2 regions of the Dorea sp. Marseille-P4042 genome follow, and region 2 is predicted to be linked to the other one. Evidence: riboswitches for the same ligand, from Rfam matches in the RefSeq annotation. Region 2 holds a riboswitch; the other holds the start of a gene.
The links. Region 2 has a riboswitch for cobalamin ahead of C7E02_RS20175 (uroporphyrinogen decarboxylase family protein). Riboswitches for the same ligand answer to the same signal wherever they lie in the genome.
Positions count from the first base shown of each region.

Region 1: it holds a riboswitch for cobalamin, as region 2 does, so the genes downstream of both, C7E02_RS13635 (sirohydrochlorin cobaltochelatase) here and C7E02_RS20175 (uroporphyrinogen decarboxylase family protein) in region 2, are expected to answer to the same signal.

Region 1 covers NZ_OLMI01000003.1:44,779-48,202, reverse strand. The annotation lists gene C7E02_RS13645 (nitroreductase family protein) at 1-414, opposite strand, end outside; gene C7E02_RS19230 (hypothetical protein) at 685-852, shown strand; gene C7E02_RS13640 (3'-5' exonuclease) at 854-1,552, shown strand; cobalamin riboswitch at 1,654-1,866, shown strand; gene C7E02_RS13635 (sirohydrochlorin cobaltochelatase) at 2,074-3,279, shown strand; gene C7E02_RS13630 (hypothetical protein) at 3,343-3,424, shown strand, end outside.
Region 2 covers NZ_OLMI01000001.1:1,019,958-1,023,381, forward strand. The annotation lists gene C7E02_RS05135 (leucine-rich repeat protein) at 1-736, opposite strand, end outside; gene C7E02_RS20170 (uroporphyrinogen decarboxylase family protein) at 801-1,280, opposite strand; gene C7E02_RS20175 (uroporphyrinogen decarboxylase family protein) at 1,277-1,672, opposite strand; cobalamin riboswitch at 1,840-2,049, opposite strand; gene C7E02_RS05145 (dicarboxylate/amino acid:cation symporter) at 2,228-3,424, opposite strand, start outside.

The sequences.
Region 1 (3,424 bases), on a different contig from region 2:
TCCAAGACCTTCCAGGTAATCTGCAACTTCTGCTTTGTCTCCACAGTATTTTAACTGGTTGATCCAGCATGCACCAAGTCCAAGTGAGTGTGCTGCAAGAAGCATGTTCTCGATTGCGCATGAGCAGTCGCTGACTCCGTTGACAGCTTCTTTCTCACATGCAACAAGTACAATTGCCTTTGCTCCGTATAATGTGTAAGCAGGGTTCTCCATTCCCTTTGCTACAACATCCTGAAGGCTCTTGATAGAATCTGCATTCTGCATTACATAGAATCGGTATGTCTGTAAGTTCTTGCCGCTTGGAGCGTAAGTTCCTGCTTTGACAATCTCATCTACGAGATCCTTTGGAACGTCCTGCTCTTTGAATTTACGAATAGATCTTCGAGTATAAATGTTATTTAATACTTCGTTCATGATTACCTCTCCTTTTAAAATAATTAACCTTTTTATCTAAAGTACAGTATAATATTAAAAATAAGAAAAATCATTGTCTATTTTAGATAAAAATACGAAAAATAATTTGTAAATATGGACAAAATGGGTAGATATGTACATTGTTAAGAAATGAACAAAATGTTATACTAATAATATTAAGGATTGAAGAAGTGCATAGCACAAAAATCCGTGGGTAGCGAAAAAATGAATCATGCATCAGTCCGCAAAGGCGCGAGGGAGGAAGAGAAAATGTCAGATTTGAAATTTACTTGTACTGGTTGTCGCAATGGCTGTGTGATCACAGTCTGTTATAATGAGGAGGGGTATCCAGATGTGAAAGGCAATGGCTGTATGCGCGGCGTATTGTATGCAAATGACAAAGTAAGAGCAATGGACGAGAAAGAGACGGACAAGTAAGATGTTAAAATCATATGTTGCATTTGATATAGAGACGACTGGACTTAGCCCGGAGCACAATGAGATTATTGAGATTGGTGCATTGAAAGTACGGGAAGGAAAAGTTGTTGATCGTTTTATTCGTTTTATCGAACCGGAGGCCGGGATACCTCCGATGATTACGCAACTGACCGGAATTACAAATGATATGGTAGAAGGAGCAGGGAACTGCGGCGAAGTATTGCCGGAGTTCCTTGAATTCTGCGAACAGGATACGCTGATCGGACATAATGTGCAGTTCGACTTCAGCTTTGTGAAGACAAAAGCAAAAGAACTTGGTTACACCTATGATCATATGGGAATTGATACACTTAAGATTGCCAAAGTTGTTCACGCAGACCTTCCATCCAGAAAGCTTGGCGCACTCTGCGAATACTATCATATCGAAAATGCGGCGGCGCACCGGGCATATCATGATGCTCTGGCAACCGCAAAACTATATCAGTCTATGGCGCATTTTTATGAGGAAAAGGAACCGAAGGTTTTTAAACCACAGCCCTTGGCATATAAAGTGAAGAAAAAAGAACCGATAACCGCAAAACAGATCGCATTTCTCACAAGGCTTATGCAACAGAAGAATATTTCTATGGAAATGGACATACATACACTGACAAAGAGTGAGGCTTCCAGAGAAATCGACCGGATTTTATCCCGACCGTAATGGAAGTGAGAAACCAATATGGAATACAGTCTGACAGGCTGATGTATTGACAGTAATTATCAGATGTGTTAGATTGTAAAAGTAATAGCTAAAGATACAAAAGAATAAAAAATGTGTGAGGTGTCAGTCAGAGAAAGATATTATAAAAAGTTATTTATCTGGCTGGTGAAAAGGGAAACAGGTGTGAATCCTGTACGAACTCGTCACCGTATTTTGCGAGCTTTGAATCCTACATGCCACTGGGAGACCGGGAAGGCTGATTTTAGAGCGCCTGAGCAATAAGCCGGGATACCTGCCTTTCACAGTACAGGAACATATTTGTTCAGGCCACGAGGAACTGGCAGTACGAAATACATAGAAAGGCTATTTGACGGAAGGAAGATCATTTCGTCAATAGTTTGTTTTGCGTACTCTCTGTTCATTTTTTAATGGCAGGGATTTTTTATTATATGAATTTCTATATAATAAGAAACCTCCGGAAAAATTATTTTGTATCTTAGAAAAAAATGGAGGATGGAAAGATGAAGAAAAAATTGGTAGTCGTATTACTTACTGCAGCTATGAGTATGTCTCTGCTTGCAGGATGTGGAGGAAATTCAGGAAGTTCTGACGCAAAGAGTGATGCAAAGACAGAGGATACGAAGGAGGACAGCGATCAGGTGGCAGCAGATAAGGTGGCAAAACTGATTGATGATATCTATGTTCAGGAGAGAACTGACAAGACAGATAAACAGTGCAAAGAAGCTAAGGAAGCATGGGACGCATTAACAGATGCCCAAAAAGAATTAGTAGAAGGTGAAAACGCAGATCCTGATTACTTCGGAAGAGATACAGGTGACGCTTCGAAAGATGATCCGTTAAATCAGGACGAGATTGGTGAAAATGAACTTCTCGTTGTAAGTTTTGGTACATCATTCAATGACAGCCGCGCAAAAGACATCGGTGGAATTGAGAAAGCACTTCAGGCTGCTAATCCAGACTGGTCAGTAAGAAGAGCATTTACAGCTCAGATCATCATCAATCATGTACAGGCCCGTGATGATGAGAAGATCGACAACATGGAGCAGGCACTAGAGCGTGCAGTAGACAATGGAGTTAAAAACCTTGTTGTTCAGCCAACACATCTGATGCATGGTGCAGAGTATGATGAGTTATCAGAGACAGTGGAAAAATATAAAGATAAATTTGAATCTGTAAAGATTGCTGAGCCGCTTCTCGGCGAAGTTGGAGCAGATACAACAGTTATCAATGCAGACAAAGAAGCAGTTGCAAAAGCAATCACAGACGAAGCAGTTAAGACAGCACACTATGACAGCATTGATGCAGCAGCCGAAGATGGAACCGCATTTGTATTCATGGGACATGGAACTTCACACGTTGCAAATGTAAGTTATGATCAGATGCAGACACAGATGGAGCAGCTTGGATATAAGAATGTATTTATCGGAACTGTAGAAGGTGAGCCGGAAGATACAGAGTGTCAGGCAGTCATTGAGAAAATCAAAGAGGCCGGATATAAGAAAGTAATCCTTCGTCCACTGATGGTTGTTGCAGGAGATCATGCGAACAATGATATGGCAGGAGACGATGATGATTCCTGGAAGAGCCAGTTTGAAGCGTCAAAAGCATTTGACAGTGTAGAATCACAGATTGCAGGCCTTGGAGAGATTGATGCAATTCAGCAGATTTATGTAGCACATACAAAAGCTGCAATTGAAGCTAAATAGTTGACAGGTCAGATTTTCAGAGTACAATTATAAAGAAAAATAATTAGAAAAGAGAGAATGGACATGTTAAAAAAGAAATTATTAGTTTTATTACTTTCCGCCAGTATGGCAATGACAATGCTTGCCGGATGCGGAAGTAATACGG
Region 2 (3,424 bases):
CTTCCTGCACTTCCATGCAATACTCAAAAGCACTGTCTGCGATGATCCGGATACCATCCGGCACTTCTACAAATGCATCAGCTCCAAGATATTTTATAAGCGTATCTCCTTCTATCTGAAGATTTTGATCTACGTTTCCGGATTCCATTACACTTTTTAATACTTCCCGTGCATCTTCACTTTTCAACGCTTTCGTATTCAGTCGTTCCAGCGCTTTCCAGCCTTCTTCTATTTCCTCCGATTCTACATCGTCTGAATCAATATTATTGACCAGAATCACATCTGCATGTTCAATCTGGTCTACATAAAATTCTCCCAGTCCGGAGGCATATGCCTCCACCATGCCAATGTCTACAACTGTAACATTCGGTCCAATCATCATCTCAAGATGTTCCTTCTCTTTTAGCTGCGTACATACTTTCACGACATCGGACAGTTTTCCAAATCCAGATGCTTCTATAAAAATTCTGTCCGGGCAATCTTCCATGGCAATCCGGCGCATCTTTTCTTCAAACTCAAGTGCCATCCCACAGCAAATACAGCCCTCACCGATTTCTTCATAGATCAAGCTGCCTTCTGCATTTTCCCGGTCAACTGCCTGTGCACCAAAATCATTTTGAATTACCGCAGTCTTTCCCTTTACCTGTTCTATCCATTGATTTAAGAATGTTGTTTTTCCGGATCCCCGAAATCCAGATATGATCTGAACAACCATGTCCTTTTTATCTACCTCCATCAGATTAGTTTTCTGATTTTATATCTTTTTATTCAAATTTGGCAGATTATCTTTCCGACACATTTTACTCAAAGTTCTTAGGATCTAATGGCCATTTCCCATACTTTCTTGCTGCATTCATAAACGCTTCAATATTCTCCAATTTTACCTGACCGGAAAGATCACATCCAGAGGCAAGAATATAACCATTCGGTGAATCCCATGCTTTCTGCAAACACCTCTTTACAGCTGCATCCATTTCTTCCTTTGTTCCCTGAATAAAATAGTCGACCGGTGCCACATTTCCAAGAATCGGCATCTTCTGCCCTGCTGTATTTTTTACATGCTCCAAATCAACGACATTGTCCACACTGATCATATCACTTCCTGCATCTGCCATGTCATCAATTGTTTTGGTCGTATCCCCACATATATGATAGCAGACCATTCCTCCTGCATTATGAATTGCCTGATTTACTTTTTTTGCATACGGAAGCACAAACTCCTGATACTGACTCTTTCTCAAGATTGTGCCAGAAGCGAGTGGATCACATTGTAGGATCAATACCCCTTCTTGAATGAACTCTTTATAAATATCGATAAGACAATCTTCAGACGTTCCGGATCCAGCTTGTCAATATCATCCAAACTTTCAAGCGGATACGTTGCGATTGCAGGTGTCTGAATCTCCGGATCATTGGTCGTTCCCCCAAGCCCAACTCCTACCATGTGAAGCCCGTATTCAATGACTGCAAGGTCATTACCAAATCTTTTGTACGCTTCAATCTGACACTTTGCCTCATTCTCCGGTGAGCTTCTTTTCTCGCGATGAGTCATCCCACATACATCGCCTGACATAGATACTATGACCGGCATTGCAAGCATTCGATCCATCGATTGTCCTGTCATAAAAGCATTCAGTCTTTGATTCGGTGTCATCTGGTCTAATTCGTGCATAAATCTCCTCCTCGTATTATACATGCAAACAATAAGTTTCTCAATATTCTCCCTGGATTTTATACACTATAACTTCTATCACTGTCATGAACGATCAGTATGAAATATTTTTCCACTAAAAAAGGCAGGGAAAATAAAACGAAGTGTCTGTTCTTTTCCCTACCGAAAATCCCAATTCCTATATAGCAGGTTTCCTGGCTTGATTTCATCCTCTGCTTTCCTCTTCCCGGCTTATATTACTGCTGTTCTGTTGCAGATATAAATACCAGTGACTCCGTTGAAGCTTCGTCCATCTTACAGTAGAATAGGCTGCCCTGGATTCTCACCAGATTCCCTTTTAAATGTCAAATCCATCACTAATATAGTCTTCTGCATCCAGTATAATTATTAAGCACGCTTATTTCAAATAAATAATATTGATATATCTACCCAATTATCGTTTTTCCAAATAAAATACACTCAGTCTTCATGGAATTCCTAAAAAGAATAAACTCATAAAAACCAAGTGTACATCATTAAGAATGGCTCTACATTCCTACTTGCGAAACTACATACTTATTTTTTTCTTAATGCTTTCTTTTTCTCAAGATTTGTGACAACCATGCAGCAGCTTGCATCACCTGTGATGTTTACTGTTGTACGTCCCATATCAAAGATACGATCCACTCCGGCTACAAGAGCGATTCCATCTACTGGAAGTCCTACAGATGTAAGTACCATTGCCAGCATAACCATTCCAGATCCCGGCACACCTGCTGTTCCGATAGATGCCAGTGTTGCTGTCAGAATAATCGTCAGCATCTGTGGAAGTGTCAGGTTGATTCCATAACAGGACGCGATAAAGATTGCACATACTCCCTGATAAATTGCAGTTCCATCCATGTTAATTGTTGCTCCAAGCGGAAGCACAAATGAAGTCACTTCTTTTGATGCTCCCATGTTCTCTACACACTCCATATTGATTGGAAGTGTTCCTACGGAAGAAGCACTGGAAAATGCAAACATCATTGCCGGAAGCATTCCTTTAAAGAATGCGATCGGACTCATACCGCCCATTGTCTTTACTGCTAATGAATATACAACAACTGCATGTATAATGTAGCAGACATACGCTGCTAAGAGCACCATTGCCAGTGAACCGATGATCATCGGACCATTTACTGCAATAACCGGGCACAACAGACAGAATACTCCGATTGGAGATAATCTTAAGATCATCTCCATACATTTCATAAACATATCATTCAGATCATTACACCCCTGGATCAAACGTGGATTTTTCTCCGGTCCAATCAGAATAATCGCAAATCCGAACAATACTGACATCACAATTACCTGAAGCATATTGGACTCAGACATCGGTGCAATAAAATTGGATGGGAAAATATTCACAATTGTATCCATAAATGATACCGACTCTGTTGCTTCATAAGTCAAGTCTGTTGTTGCAACGACCGGGAACATTCCTTTGAACAGATTTCCTCCAATCAATCCAAATGTGATTGCAAATGCGGTTGTACACATATAGTATACAACGGTCTTTAAACCAATTGCTCCCACTTTTTTAATATCCTGCATGGAGATAATCCCACACATAATGGAGAATAATACGATTGGAACTACGATGAACTTTACAAGGTTCAGAAAAATTGTTCCAAACGGCTTAATGTAACTCTCTGCAAATTCTGCATGACTCTGCATCAGAAGTCCTACTACAATTGCAAGAACCAATGCGATAAAAATCTGCATTGC